One region of the Paeniglutamicibacter cryotolerans genome, then DNA from elsewhere that is predicted to be linked to it. Evidence: predicted binding sites of a transcription regulator. Region 1 holds the regulator's gene; each other region holds the start of a gene.
The links. Region 1 encodes LexA, which represses DNA repair genes until DNA is damaged. Its sites were predicted from a motif close to TCGAACANNTGTTCGA; they were not measured.
Positions count from the first base shown of each region.

Region 2: a site for LexA is predicted at 3,016-3,031, ahead of E9229_RS09765 (shikimate dehydrogenase). Genes of this name have one in related genera too.
Region 3: a site for LexA is predicted at 2,173-2,188, ahead of E9229_RS07025 (LexA family protein). Genes of this name have one in related genera too.

Region 1 covers NZ_JACHVS010000001.1:2,529,914-2,534,724, reverse strand. The annotation lists gene E9229_RS11655 (histidinol-phosphate transaminase) at 1-549, opposite strand, end outside; gene E9229_RS11650 (LysM peptidoglycan-binding domain-containing protein) at 648-1,064, opposite strand; gene lexA (transcriptional repressor LexA) at 1,341-2,060, shown strand; gene E9229_RS11640 (ATP-dependent DNA helicase) at 2,150-4,165, opposite strand; gene hflX (GTPase HflX) at 4,158-4,811, opposite strand, start outside.
Region 2 covers NZ_JACHVS010000001.1:2,106,818-2,111,628, forward strand. The annotation lists gene E9229_RS09755 (IclR family transcriptional regulator domain-containing protein) at 1-166, opposite strand, end outside; gene E9229_RS09760 (bifunctional sugar phosphate isomerase/epimerase/4-hydroxyphenylpyruvate dioxygenase family protein) at 200-2,044, opposite strand; gene E9229_RS09765 (shikimate dehydrogenase) at 2,044-2,916, opposite strand; gene E9229_RS09770 (tripartite tricarboxylate transporter substrate binding protein) at 3,434-4,417, shown strand; gene E9229_RS09775 (tripartite tricarboxylate transporter TctB family protein) at 4,459-4,811, shown strand, end outside.
Region 3 covers NZ_JACHVS010000001.1:1,485,424-1,490,234, reverse strand. The annotation lists gene E9229_RS07035 (hypothetical protein) at 1-463, shown strand, start outside; gene E9229_RS07030 (Y-family DNA polymerase) at 486-1,766, opposite strand; gene E9229_RS07025 (LexA family protein) at 1,759-2,157, opposite strand; gene E9229_RS07020 (cytochrome c biogenesis CcdA family protein) at 2,259-3,131, opposite strand; gene E9229_RS07015 (DsbA family protein) at 3,150-3,833, opposite strand; gene E9229_RS07010 (hypothetical protein) at 4,087-4,503, opposite strand; gene E9229_RS07005 (SH3 domain-containing protein) at 4,558-4,811, opposite strand, start outside.

The DNA.
Region 1 (4,811 bases):
GGCCTCGACCACATCAAGGCGCAGGGCGGTGCCCGTGGGATTGTTCGGAGAGCAAAGGAAGACGATATCAGGACCCACCTCTCGCACCTGGCGGGCCGCTTCAGCGGCGCTGAGCTGGAAATCGGCCTCGCGGATGCCGGCGACGTAGGTGGTGTCGGTCCCGCTGGCCAGCAGCGGGTACATCGAATAGGTGGGGGGGAACCCCATCACCGTGCGGCCGGGACCACCAAAGGCCTGCAGGATCTGCTGCAGCACCTCGTTGGAGCCGTTGCCGGCCCAGATGTTCTCGGCAGTCAGTCCGTGCCCGAGATACCCGGCGAGGCGGGTACGCAGCTCGGTGAATTCACGGTCCGGATAGCGGTTAAGGCCGGTTGCCGCAACAGCCACCTCGATGCCGATGGCTTCGAGCACCTCCGCCGGAAGCGGATGGGTGTTCTCATTGACGTTCAACTGAATCGGAACATCTATTTGCGGTGCCCCATAGGGCGCAAGGCCTTTGAGGTTATCGCGCAGGGGAAGGTTTGACAGTCGTTCAAGCCGCTCGTTCACGCTTCAAGTTTAGTCCGTTTGGGACTTTGGCCCCGAATCACGCGATCTGCGGGCGGTAACATTCGATTCGGGCCTTCGCTTTCGCGCGGCCCGGAACCCTATCGCTGGACTGGGATATTGATGATCTGGCCCGGCTGCAGGGCTTTGCCACGGAGGTTGTTGAGCTCGATGATCTCCTTGATCACGGTTCGGCGATCGGCATTAGGCGCGAATTCCGCGGCAAGGCCCCAGAGGCTGTCCCCTGCCAGCACTGCCACCTCGGTGCTCTCTACGCCCGCGGATTCCCGGTCGGCTGCCATGACCGGAGCCGTGAAGATCCCGGCGACCAGCAGAAGTGCCGTGGTCACCAACATGACCGGCAATCCGATCAGGACGAACCGGCCGCGGCGGGTCAACCGCAATGGGGGCAGGTCCCGCAGGATTGCCCTTTCCGCCCGGTCCAAACGGTCGGCAAGTGTTGCCGCTTCTGCTGCGGCGCTGATGTAAATAGGGGCCGATAGTGCCATGTCTGCCATGATCTCGCCTTTCCTGCCTCGTCGTTTCGACGTCTGGCTAGTAGGGATCGAACAATCACTCGGTTCGAAAGTATATTTCGAACATCTCTTCGATGTTCGCATTTCATTTGTAGCATTCATCACCGACACGTGTCCAGACAGGTTCGAACAAATCTTTGAAAGATGGGTTCGGTTCAACTAGCATGGAGTCAGCGGAAGGTTGGAATCATTTCAACAGTCCCCTCCGACAAAATGGGACAACCCGGGCAACCGGCAACGATCGGGATGAGGCAGAAAATGAGCACGGAACAGCGAACGCCACGGCGCGACGCCAAGAGCCTGACGATCAGGCAGAAGAAGGTTCTGGAAACCATCCAGCGTGCCGTCACCGACAACGGATACCCGCCCTCGATGCGGGAAATCGGCGATTCGGTGGGGCTTGCCAGCCTCTCGAGCGTGACCCACCAGCTCAGCCAGCTGGAGAAACTCGGTTATATCCGGCGCGATCCCCGACGCCCCCGTGCGATGGAAATCCTGTTGCCGCTGCAGCTCAAGGAAGCACATACGTTGGACGTCTCGCCCAACCAGCCGCACCTGAAAGCGGCAAACGGCATGGCAGTCACCGAACTGTCGACCTCGGCGGATACCGCCATGGTCCCGCTGGTCGGCCGCATCGCGGCTGGCGGCCCGATCTTGGCCGACCAGTCAGTCGAAGACGTCTTCGCCCTTCCACGGCAGCTGGTGGGCCACGGTGAGCTCTTCATGCTGAAGGTCAGCGGTGACTCGATGGTCGACGCCGCCATCTGCGACGGGGACTGGGTCGTGGTCCGCCGCCAGCAGACAGCCGCCAACGGGGACATCGTTGCGGCGCTACTCGACGAGGAAGCCACGGTAAAAACGTTCCGCCAACGCGACGGCCACACTTGGCTACTGCCGCAGAACAGCCGTTACGAACCGATCCTTGGCGACAAGGCAACCGTCATGGGCAAGGTCGTTTCGGTGATGCGCTCGATCTAGGAGTACCTCGCGGCACATTGTCCCGAAAATGACGATGGCGTGGCATCAACCCCACCGGGGGAAGATGCCACGCCTTCGTCGTTTCTTGCCTAGGCCGCCGGTGTTCCGGCCAAGCGCTTGAGCGCGCCCAGCACGGTGGCCTTGTCCTGGGTCTTCCACATCGGCGGCAGCGAGGAACGCAGGAACGAACCGTAGCGTTCGGTGGCCAGCCGGGGATCCAGCACCGCCACCACTCCCCTGTCGTCCATGGCACGGATCAGCCGGCCGGCACCCTGGGCCAGGCGCACCGCGGCGAATGTCGCGGCAACGGCCATGAAGCCGTTTCCGCCATGGCGGGCGATGTCCCGGCTCCGCGCCGAGGACAACGGGTCGTCCGGACGCGGGAACGGGATCTTGTCGATGATCACCAGCCGACACGAGGGCCCGGGAACGTCAACGCCCTGCCAAAGCGTCATCGTTCCGAACAGGCAGGTATCGCGTTCGGCCGAGAACTGGTCGACCAGCGACTTCATGCTTGAGTCTCCCTGGCAGAGGATGTCGTATTCCAGTCGCGGGCGTAGTGCCTCGGCAGCCTCCTCGGCGGCCCTGCGCGAGGTGAACAGGGCAAGCGCCCCGCCCCCGGAGGCCCGGATCAGGTCCTCGATCTCATCGAGCAGCTCCGGCGCCATCTGCCGTCCGGGCTTGGGCAGGTGCCCCGCAACGTAGAGCATGCCCTGCTGGGCGTAGTTGAACGGGCTGCCCACATCGATCCCCGACCATTCGGGCGCAGACTCCCCGAGCAGGCCCAGTGCCCCGGCAACCGGTTCGAAGGCCGAGCCAATGGCCAGTGTCGCCGATGTCAGCACGACGGTGCGCCCGTCGAAGAGTCCCTCACGCAAGCGCCCGGCCACCGAGAGCGGAGCGACGTTCAGTGTCGGCTGGGTGGTTTCATCAGGCTGGACATAGCCCTGTCCGGGGGTGAACTGTCCTGGCCGCGAGGCCCACACGACCTCGCGCGCATCCTGGGCCTCGAGCAAGCGGCTGGCCTGCTCGACGAGATAGGTCAGCTGCGAGCGTGCCATCTGGCGTCCGCCATCGACGGCGTTGTTCGGCTCCGGTTTGGAATCGGAGAGCGCCACTCGTGCGGCCTCGCCAACCTGCTGGATGGCGGCCGACTGCTCCTCATTGAGCCCCTGCGGCAGCAGGCCGGTGGGGACGCCCTCCAGGGACCGGGCCAGGGCCTTGGCCGCCTGGTTGAGCGGTTCGACGGCCACGGCGCAGTTCTTTCGGGCCGCCGAAGCCGCCGTCTGCACCAGTGAGACGGACAGCGGGCGGGTCACTGAGCTGGTCACCCGGTCCTGCAGCTCGTGGGCCTCGTCGATGATGACGGTGTCGAAGTCTGGAAGCACTGCAAGGCCCTCGAAAGCCGAGACAGCGAGCATCGCATGGTTGGTGATCACCACGTCGGCGTCGGCCGCCTGAGCGCGGGCCAATTCGCTGAAGCACTCGGCCGCCATCGGGCACTTCTGTGCGCCTAGGCAGTCCATGGCGCTGACCGAGACCTGGCGCCAGGCCCGGTCACTGACCCCAGGGGTCAGGTCGTCCCGGTCCCCGCTGTCGGTGTATTCGGCCCACTCGCGCACGCGCACGATCTCCTGGCCGAGCGCCGAACCGGGCCCGTCTCCTCCGGGAAGGCGCATCGGGGCCTCATCGGTGAGCGAGAACAGCGCGCCCTCGTCCTCGTCCGGGTAGCCGCCACCGAGCTTGTACTTGCACACGTAGTTCGCCCGGCCTTTGACCAGCGAGACCTTCATCGGCCGGGGCAGCTCGTTCTTGAGCGTCTCCAACAGCCGCGGCACGTCCCGGCCCACGATCTGGGCCTGCAGCGCGAGTGTCGCGGTGGAGATAATCACCGGTTTTTCCGACTCCAACGCATGCGCCAGCGCTGGAATCAGATAGGCCATCGACTTGCCCGTGCCGGTGCCGGCCTGGACCAGCAGGTGCTTGCCGCTTTCGAGCGACTGCACGACCTGGCGGGTCATTTCATGCTGGCCCGGGCGGGATTGCCCGCCCATGGCGGCAACTGCGGTGTCGAGTAATTCGATGACCTTGGTTTCATCAGCCATTAATGTTGAACTGCTCCAATTCCGAGGCCAATCCCTCGCGTACCTTGACGATGAACCGCGTACCGGTTTCCAGGTGTTCGGTGAGCAGGATTTCCGCGGCGGTGCTGTGCAGCCGGTTCACCATCTCCCCGCGGTCATACGGAATCAACAATTCTAGCTGGATATCGGGGCGCGGGATGGCCTCGCTGATCCGCTCCAACAGCTCCGCGATGCCCTCGCCGGTGCGTGCCGAGACCACCACGTGGTTGGCTTCGCGTTGGCGCAGCCGCTCGACCACAAACGGATCAGCCGCATCGGCCTTGTTCAGCACGATAATTTCCGGAATCCCCAGGGCATCGATCTCACCAAGGACCTCGCGAACGGCATGGATCTGCCCTTCCGGATCCGGGTGCGAGACATCAACCACATGCAGGATCAGATCGGAGTCGGAGAGCTCCTCCAGCGTGGAGCGGAAAGCCTCGACGAGCTGCGTCGGCAACGAGCGCACGAACCCGACGGTGTCGGCCAGGGTGTAGCCCAGCCCGTCGGAGGTCTCGGTCTTGCGGACGGTGGGGTCCAACGTCGCGAACAGCGCGTTCTCCACCAGCACCCCGGCATCGGTGAGCCAGTTCAGCAACGATGACTTCCCGGCGTTGGTGTAGCCGGC
Region 2 (4,811 bases), 420 kb from region 1:
GGTCGGCGAGGGTCAGCAGGAACCGGCGGGCGCTGGCCCGGGTGACGCCGACGGCCGTGGCGGCCTGGGTGACGGTGAGCGATGGCCGTTCGGGAGTGAAGGCCAGCAGCACCGACAGGGTCTTCTCAGCCGATTTCACGAAGTAGTCGGGAAGGTCTTCAGCCACGGATCGGAGCCTGCCTTTCATCGGGCGGACCGCTCAAGCGGTGCGCAGTCGGTTGCGTTCGAACTGGGATGCGAGGCGGACCGTGGCATTCGGTGCGCCGTAGCCGTCGTAGCCCCCGCGGCGCTCCACCACCTCGAGGAACAGCTCGCCGACAGTCTCCGTATAGAAGTGGAGGAAGTCGCCGTGTTCGTCATGATCATAGAGCAGGTTGAGCTCCTCGAGGGTTGCCAGGTACCCGGGATCCATCTCGAAGCGCGCGGCGAGGTCCTCATAGTAGTTGTGCGGGACGGGCAGGAAGTCCATGCCACTGGCCCGAGCCCGCCGAGCCACGGCAACGATGTCGGTGGTGGAGAACGCGATGTGCTCGGGGTAGGCGTGCGGTGCCGTGGCCGATGCATCGGAGGCATGCGGGACGATGTTCAAGGCGAGCCGTACCGATCCGTCGGCGGTGCGCATGACCTGGCTGCGCACCAGGCCCATCGGCGAAGGGACCTCGGTGGCCGGTAGTGCGTCCAGGCACAGCGTGGAGGCATAGAAGAGGACGGATTCGTCGAATGCCTGCCAGGGCTGGGCCAAATTGATGTGGTCCACGGCGGTGATCAGTGCCCCGTCCGGATCGTGGGCGTGATGCCCGGGCAACCCGAATTCCTCCATCCAGGCCGGCTTGTCGGTGACGCGGCTGAAGAAGACCTCGGTGGCGTCGGGGGCGCTGACCCCGTGCAGCGCCTGTTCATCCGCCGTGTGGTGACGGGGAACCGGACGGGCCTTGAGGGCCCGGGCCCGCTCGCCGCTGAGGAGGGGATCGGCCACCTGCATGCCGAGGGCCGAAAGCATGGGGGAGGTATCCCGGGCGCGCTGGGAATTGATGATGACCCGGGCGCCGCCCTGGACCCAGAGCTGGACCGGCTTGCGGCGGTGTTGGCCGCGGAATTCGAAGCCGAGGTGGGCGAGCATGTCGGCCACCGCTTCGGGCTCGTCGGTGCGCACCTCGGCGAAATCCACCGCCGCCGGTGCGGCTCCGGCCGGCAGCGGCGTCAGTTCCATCACCGTGGGTTCCCCCGCCATCGCCGTGGCGACGCGGTCCTGGAGCCAGAGCAGCGAACGCAGTCCGTCGACGGCGGTGCGTTCGACGTCCGACTGGCGGAAGACGTCGTTGAAGATCTCCAGCGACACCGGACCGTCATAGCCCGAGCGGACCAGATGCACCATGAAACCGGTCAGGTCGAAGCCGCCTTCGCCGGGGAAGACGCGGTAGTGCCGGGACCAGGAGAGGGTGTCCATGCTCAATACCGGGGCGTCGGCCAGCTGCACGAAGAAGATCTTTTCCGGGTCCAGCTCCGAGATCCCCGCGGGGTCGTCCCCGCGCGAGAGGATGTGGAAGGAATCCAGGCAGGTGCCGACGTTGGGGTGGTCTACCAGTTCAACGATCCGGTAGGCGTGGCGGTAGGTGTTCACGAACCGGCCCCAGGCCAGGGCCTCGTAGGCGATCCTGATCCCGTAGCCCGCTGCCAGTTCTCCCAAGGTGCGCAGCTGCCTGGCGAACAGGTCGTCGTCGTCGATCGTTGCCGTGCCGACGTTGGTGCACAGCAGGACCACCTCGATGCCGAGGCGGTTCATCAGTTTGAACTTGGCCTCCGCCCGATGCAGGTTCCGGGCGAAGGTCCCTTCATCGACGCCCTCGATGTCGCGCAGCGGCTGGTAGAGGTCGAGGCTCAACCCCAGGCGCGCTGCCAGGGCCCTGATCTCCTCGGGGGAGAGGGGGGAAACCATCAAGTCCGGTTCGAAGATTTCGACGCCGCCAAAGCCCGCCCGGGCACAGGCAAGCATCTTCTGTTCGAGCGTGCCCGAGATGCAGACGGTGGCGATGGAGGTGCGCATTAGAGGCCGCGCTCCAGCATGGACAGGAAATGCGAGCGCATGCGTTGTGCGTCCGGTTCGAGCCCGGTGATCAGGCGGAAGGCGTCGACTGCCTGGCCTACGGCCATGTGTCCGCCGTCGAGGGTGCGGCAGCCGGCAGCACGGGCAGCGACGATCAGTTCGGTGTCCACCGGCCGGTAGACCACGTCGGCGACCCAGTGCCCGGGGTCAAGCAGCGAGACGTCGATGGGGCTGCCTCGGTGCTGGTACATGCCGATCGGTGTGGCGTTGACCAGTCCGTTGGCTGCCGCGAGTTCGGCGGGGATCCCGGCGGGGGTGGCCGCACTGATGGTGGAGCCGGGGAAGGCAGCCGACAGTGCGGCGACGCGCTCGGCGACGCGCGCCGGGTCCAGATCGACCAGCACCAGGTGCCGGACCCCGGCGCCGAGCAGCGCGTGGGCCACTGCCGCGCCGGCGCCGCCGACACCGATCTGCAGCACCCGCTCCAGCGGAACGCCGGGCAGTCCGGTGCGCAGTGCCTGGGCGAAACCGGTGCCGTCGGTGTTGTGGCCGATGAATTCCCCGTCGCTGATCAGGACGGTATTCACCGCGCCCAGCGCGCGGGCGTCGGCGGTGAGCCCGTCCAGGTGTTCGAGCACCAGCTGCTTGCAGGGGTGGGTGATGTTCAGGGCGTTGTAGCCCATGTCGTGGGCGGCGCGCAGCAGCTCGCCGACATCGCTACCCCTGCGTTCGATGGCCGTTAGGTCGATCGGGCGGTAGAGGTAGCGCAGGCGATGGTGCTCGGCCTCGGCCTCATGCATCGGCGGAGTCAAGGAGGGGGTGATGCCCTCGCCGATCAGTCCAACCAGGTATGACTCGTTCTTGGTGCTCACGGGGTGAATCCTTCTCTGCACCGGTTGCCCACAGTGCTTCAGTGTGTGATCTGGATCCAGCGTAAAGCATCGTACGTAATACGTACAGGTGTGCGCAATTCGTACAAATATGTTAGCGATAAATGACGGGACCACAAAGCGTGGTGCGTACATCCGGGAAGGGGTTCATGATCTGTCGCGAACTTGGGCGGCATCGGGTCTGGTTGGATAATTGAGGGGCTCCGACGCCTCTTGGCCACCGGCAATGCATGCCGGTGGACGCCCGGCCACCTGGTCAATTCTCCCCGAGTCCACGCGTCGGCGGCTTGCCACTTGCGCTTCAGTGAGCTAGGTTACAGATTGTTCGATTTAAGCACACTTGTACGGATAGCGCACAAATGGGCTTAGAGCTCACCACCAGCACCGATGGGGATGCCTGCCGACAATCCGGCCTGCATCCCGGGCCATCCGCACCGGCCACATTCATTCTCACTGGGCACAGCACGTGCCCGATGACCACGAATACAGGGGTTCCCCAATGAAGAAGACCATCATTCGTTCCGCCGCGCTGCTCGCAGCCGGCCTGCTGACCGTCACCGGTTGCGCCTCCACCGCCAAGAGCACTGCCGAGGGCGTCGATTTCCCGGGCAAGGACATCCGCCTGATCGTGCCGTGGGCTGCCGGAGGCTCCGGCGACCTCACGGCACGCACCATCGCTCCGCTGCTGGAGAAGGACCTGGGCGTCAGCGTCATCGTTGAAAACAAGCCAGGCGCCAACGGTTCGGTGGCCTACAACTGGCTCGCCGAGCAGAAGCCCGACGGCTACAACCTGTCCATGATGGGTGTCGAGGTCGCCACCTTGCAGTTCATGGACTACGACATCAAGCCCGAGAACTACGCCCCGATCGGCCAGGGCCTCTCCGGCCCGGGCGCCATCGCCGTCCCGGTCGACTCCCCGTACAAGACCCTGCAGGACCTGGTCGATGACGCCAAGGCCAAGCCGGGCAAACTGACCTTCTCCTCCCCGGGCATCGGCTCGGTCTGGGATTCCCCGGCCGCCGGCCTGCAGCAGCTGGCCGGCATCAAGCTGACCTCGGTGCCGTTCGACGGCTCGGCCCCGGCCGTTGCCGCTGCGGCAGCCGGAGACGTGACGTTCTCCATCGACGCCATCGGCTCGCAGAAGATCCAGGTCGAGGGCGGCAAGCTGCGCTACCTGGCCATGCTCACCGATGAGCGCGACCCGAACAACCCGGATGTGCCCACCGCCAAGGAGTCGGGCGTGGACCTGAAGAACGCCTCATGGGTCGGCATCATGGCCCCCAAGGGCACCCCGGAGGACGTTGTCGCCAAGCTCTCCGACGCCATGGAGAAGGCAACGGCCGATGCCGGCTACCAGGACGTCATCAAGAACTCGAACCTGGTGCCGACCTCGCGCAATGCAGCCGACATGGCTACCTTCATCCAGGACGAGGCCAAGCGTTACGGCCCCTGGATCGACTTCGCCAAGAACAACACCAAGTAGCCCGGTGCCCGTGGCAATAAACATCCGTCAGTGAGGAAGCCATGACAGAAACAACACCACCAAGCGAGCAAGATGCAGTGATCGCAGCCGCGCACCACCAAGATGAGGTGCTGGTGCGGGACCTGCCGGTCCGCCTACGTGAACTGGTCTCCGTTGCCGCATGCATCGGTATCGGGACGTTGATCCTGTTGGGATCCCGGAACATCACCGTGCGCGGCGGATCCGAGCTCGGACCGACCTTCTGGCCGGTGATGCTCGGCTGGGGCCTGGTGCTCTTCGGAGTAGTCATTGTCTTCAACAACGTGCTGCGCGGCGTCCGCGTGGCGGACATCCCCGATCGGATCGGGGTGTCCGGACTGAAAATGTTCGCACTGACGGCACTCATTGCCGTGGG
Region 3 (4,811 bases), 1.0 Mb from region 1:
CCGTTGCAATCCGGACGGCATGCTGCTGATCGACGGGCCGCCCGCGGACCGCGCACAACTATTGCGCACTATCGCCACCGCATACTTCCAGAAGTCGATCAGCGGCGAACACCTGCTGATCCTCAGCGACATGATCTCACCGTTCCTGCTCGAGGTGCTGCTCGGCGCGGCCTCCACTGATCCCCCGCTGGCCATCGACGTCTGGAACGGGGACTTTGCCCTTCCAGGGGTTCCCAGTATCCCCTCGGCCTTCCTGGCACAGTTGCTGCGCGAGGAACTGTTGAGGATCCAAGCCGACGGGCTCGTGGACGTCGGTGAGTTCATCACCGTGCCCTGGCACCTGCGACAATGCCTGTCCGACGCGCTGGAGGGGCTGATCTCCGAGGAAACCACACAGTGGGGACGCCCCGGCTCGACCGCTCCCTTGTGGCTGGTCACCGCCCCGGGTACGTCTTCCGTCTGAAGCGGGGAACTGCACCCGCCCGCTATCTGGCAGAAACGACTGGCAGGTCCTCCCATTCGGTGGTGTAGCGCGGAGAAGAGAGCTCCCGCTTCATTGACCATCCCGGCGGTTCGGCCAGACCACCGGCACCGAGACCTATCGCCGTATCTCCGAATTTGGCCCGTACGCTGCCCAACAGCCCGCCCAGGTCCAGCGATTCGCGGTCATCGACAAACGTGTCGAACTGCTCCTGGCCCCGGGCTGGTTCCAGACCACCGAGCATGACACCGGCTCGCACATAGGAGGTTCCTGGCACGATCATCCCGCGCAGCGCCGAAACGGCCAGCCGCGTCAGCACTATCGGATCGCTGGTTGGAGCAGGCAGACGCAACGTCACTGCGGGGAAACTCGCATCGCCGCCGGCGAACCTGCTGGTTCCGGCGCTGACAGTCAGCATCGTGGCGCATTGGCCCCCGGCCGTCAGCCGTGCCGCCCCGCGTTGGGCATAGATCGAGAAGACCTGTCCCATTTCCTCCAGTGTCGTGACGGGAGTCGAGAAGCTGCGCGAAAACATGATCTGTTGCTTGTCCACCCGCTCCTCGGTGTGCGGGATGCAGGCGGTTCCGTTCAATTCGAGCACCGTACGCTGCAAGACCACCGAGAACTTCTTCCTGATCGCCAGCGGGTCGGCCCGCTTCAGGTCGGCGATCGAGACGATGCCCTGGGCCTTGAGCCGGTCTCCGGTACGCGCGCCCACTCCCCACAACCCGGTCACCGGCACCCGCTCCTGGATGGTCTCCACTTGCCCCACCGGCATGGAATCCAGCGAGCAGACACCGCCCATGGCGGCGTTCTGCTTGGCAATGCGGTTGGTGAATTTGGCCAGGGTCTTGGTCGAGGCGATGCCCACGCAGACAGGCACCCCCACTTGCCGCGCCACTGCGGCCCGGATTTCTTCCCCGATCTCACGCAGTTGTCCCTCGGTGCCGGTCAGGCCCAGGAACGACTCGTCGATCGAGTAGACCTCCTGCCAGGTGCCGAAGCGGCCCACGACCTCCATCACCCGGGCACTCATGTCTCCATAGAGTTCGTAGTTGCTGCTGCGCGCCACCAGGTTCCATGCCGCCGCCGAGGGCTTGACCTTGAACCACGGCGTCCCGGTCTCGATACCCAGGTCCTTGGCTTCCTGCGAGCGCGCGACGACGCACCCGTCGTTGTTGGAGAGCACCACCACCGGGCGCCCCTCCAGTGAAGGATCGAAGACCCTCTCACATGAGACGTAGAAGTTGTTCACGTCCACCAGCGCGATGGGGTTCCTAGACATGGTGCAGGCAGCGGGTGACAACACCCCAGATGGTCAGGTCGGCCAGTTCGTCGACGCGCAGCCCGGGGTCTGCGGTCCGGCTGGTTTCCAGGCGGATCCCCTCGACACCAAGCCGGATCCGCCGGATCGACAACTCGCCCTCGAGCACCACGACGACGACTGATCCGTCCTTGGGCGTGAGTGATCGGTCGACGATGATTTCATCTCCGCTGGCGATACCGGAGTCGGCCATGGAGTTTCCCTCGACCCGCATGATGAACGTGCAGGTACGGTCACGGATCAGGTGCCGATTCAGGTCGATTCCACCACTGAAATAGTCCTGCGCCGGAGACGGGAATCCACGCGGAGTGGTGTCGGAAACGGCAGGGATCGGCAGGTTGTTGCCAAACATCCAAGCCACCTTTCCTAGAACATAGATTCTAGATTAGAGCCTACCAGCGGACCCGCAGAGGGTGAGCGCCAAACCCGGCTAGCCCTTTTCCTGACCTAGTCCTATTTCCCTGATGCGGAGCTCGTTTCAGGCTCCGGAGCGGGACCGTTCGCTGCGTTTCCGGATCGGCGAATAGCTTCCCTCAGCCACCAGGCCAACAGCAGGAGCCCCACCAACACGGTCCAGACCCATGCGGGAACGGCCGCATCTAGGTACCGGCCGAAGTTCTCCAGCGAAGCGATCCACGGCGAGGGTAGCAGCTCGGGGACCGATGCCAGGCCGTTGGTGAAGATCATCATCCAACCCACGAGAACCGTAACGGCACCCATCAGCAGCGAAGTGGTGTGAAGCTTCAGCGGGCCCATCGAGAAGCTGCGTCCTCGCATCCATCGGATCGAACCGTGCCCGGCCTTGCGGATCAGCGCGGCGATGATCAGGATCGGGATGACCATGCCGATCCCATAAAGCCCCAGGAGCAGCCCGCCCTTTATCGGGGTTGACGAGGTTAGTGCGAGGGTGAGGATGGCTCCGAGCACCGGCCCGGTGCAGAACCCGGCAACACCCGATACCGCACCCAGGACGAAGGTGCCGAACAGGGATCCGGTCGCGGGTGACGGGCCGCCCCGCGGAAGGAATCGCGAGACATCGAATCCACCACCGAGGGCAGTGATCAAACCTAGGCTGATCAGCACCCACCCCGCCCCTGCAAGCAGTACGCCGCGGTCCACGCTCAACGTTCCACCGAGCCAGCCCAACCCCAGACCAAGCGGCACCAGGGTCAGGAGCAGCCCGGCGAGAAACACCGTGCCGAGGCTCAGCAGTTTGGCCCGTGAAGCGGCGATGTTTGCGAAGAAGGCGGGCAGCAAAAGCGCATTACAGGGACTGAACACCCCGAGCATTCCACCCATGAGGGCGTAGGCAAACCCGACTTCCATGTGGCTGCTGCCTTCCGACTAGCCGGCCAGCTCGTCGTCAATGACCTTGACGAAAGCCTCAAGCGGCTGGGCCCCGACTAGGGGCGTTCCATTGACAAGGAACGTGGGGGTTCCCGTTACGCCGAGCTCTTTTGCCTCGTCGTGGTTCTTCTGGACCAGGGTGGAGGTTTCCTTCGATCCGGCATCGGAGACCAGCTGGTCGTGGTCCACCCCGAGGCTCGCGGCAAGGGCTTTGATCCCCGCTTCGGAAAAGTCCGCGTTCTTGGCGGTACCGCCATCGGCGAAGATCTCGTCGTGGAATTCCTGGTACTTGCCCTGATGGCCCGCTGCGACGGCCAACTCAGCACTTTGGCGTGAGTTTTCACCGAAGAACATGATGTCGCGGTATTCGATTCGTACCTTTCCCGCATCCACATACTGCTGGACGATCGTCGGCAGCGTGTCGTTGGCCCATTTTGCGCAGTAGCCACATTGAAAGTCCGAGTAAGTGACTATCGTGACCGGGGCGTTAATGTCACCCACGGCCGTCGGGTCGTCTGCTTCACGACGTTCGACGTTGATCTTCCGGGGTGCGGCCTCGGCGGCGTCGGGGCTTCCCCCCGGCTGGGCAATGGCAGCAGGCGGGGCCTCCGCGGAACCGGCCGGTGTGGGAATCTGCATGCCGATGATGATGCCGATCAGCAACGCGATGGGGATCGGCATGATCCAAAACCAGGGAATCTTGGGTTTGGCCTGTGGTGCGGGAGCTCCAGACATAAGAGAAACGCGATTTCCTTCCAGCGGGGCAATCGCCACCGGTGGTCCTCGACTCCCTGATAAGAACAAGGGCGTGCCAACAACGATGGTGAAGGGTCTCTAAGACAACGTATCCGAGCGACCGCCCCGAATTGAAATCCGACCCCGGGTGCACACACCACCGTTCCCCCGGGCCGGGACCCACCCCGTACCTCCGAGGCTAGCTGCGGGGAACGGAGCGTTCGATCTCCGCGTGGAAGTGGTCCATGTGCCGTGTGGTCGTGTTCCAGCCGCGTGAAACCTCCAGGTGTTTACCCCAGCCGCCCTTGGAATAGGACCCCCACTGGCCGTCGTACGCAAGCCAGATCCGGTCCCGCCAGATAACGAAACCCACATCCAGTGTCTCGTGGTTGGCCACCAGATATGCGGCAATTTTTTCGCCGGCCTTGATCCCTGCCGCCGAGTTGTAGGCCCTCAGCATGAAGTCCGCGGCGAGTCCGTCGCCGTGGCCGTTGGATCCGTTGCGCACTCCACCGATCCCGGTGAGCGATGTTCCATATCGCTTCTTGACCGCGCTAATCATCGCTTTGGTCTTGGGCTGCAGCGCCTTCAACGGGCGGTATTCGATGGCGGTCAACTGAGTGTTTCTGATCCACCCCGTGGTGCCCTTGGGCGTCCTGATTTTCGACCATCAGTTGGCGGTCTCGATGTAGACCACTTTCTGGTTGGCCGGGATGATTCCAGGGGAGCGATGCATCCTGGAGGCACCGCTGCGCACATGCGAATCGGCCACAGTCCACCGGTGGGTTTTTGAATTACCGATAGCCTTCGCCTCGCTGGTTACCAGCGCCGACTCTTCAATCCAACCTTTCCCCGTGTGGGTCTGGACATAGGACCACTTTCCAACTGTTTTGAGATGCTTGACTTTGACTCCACTGGTCTGGG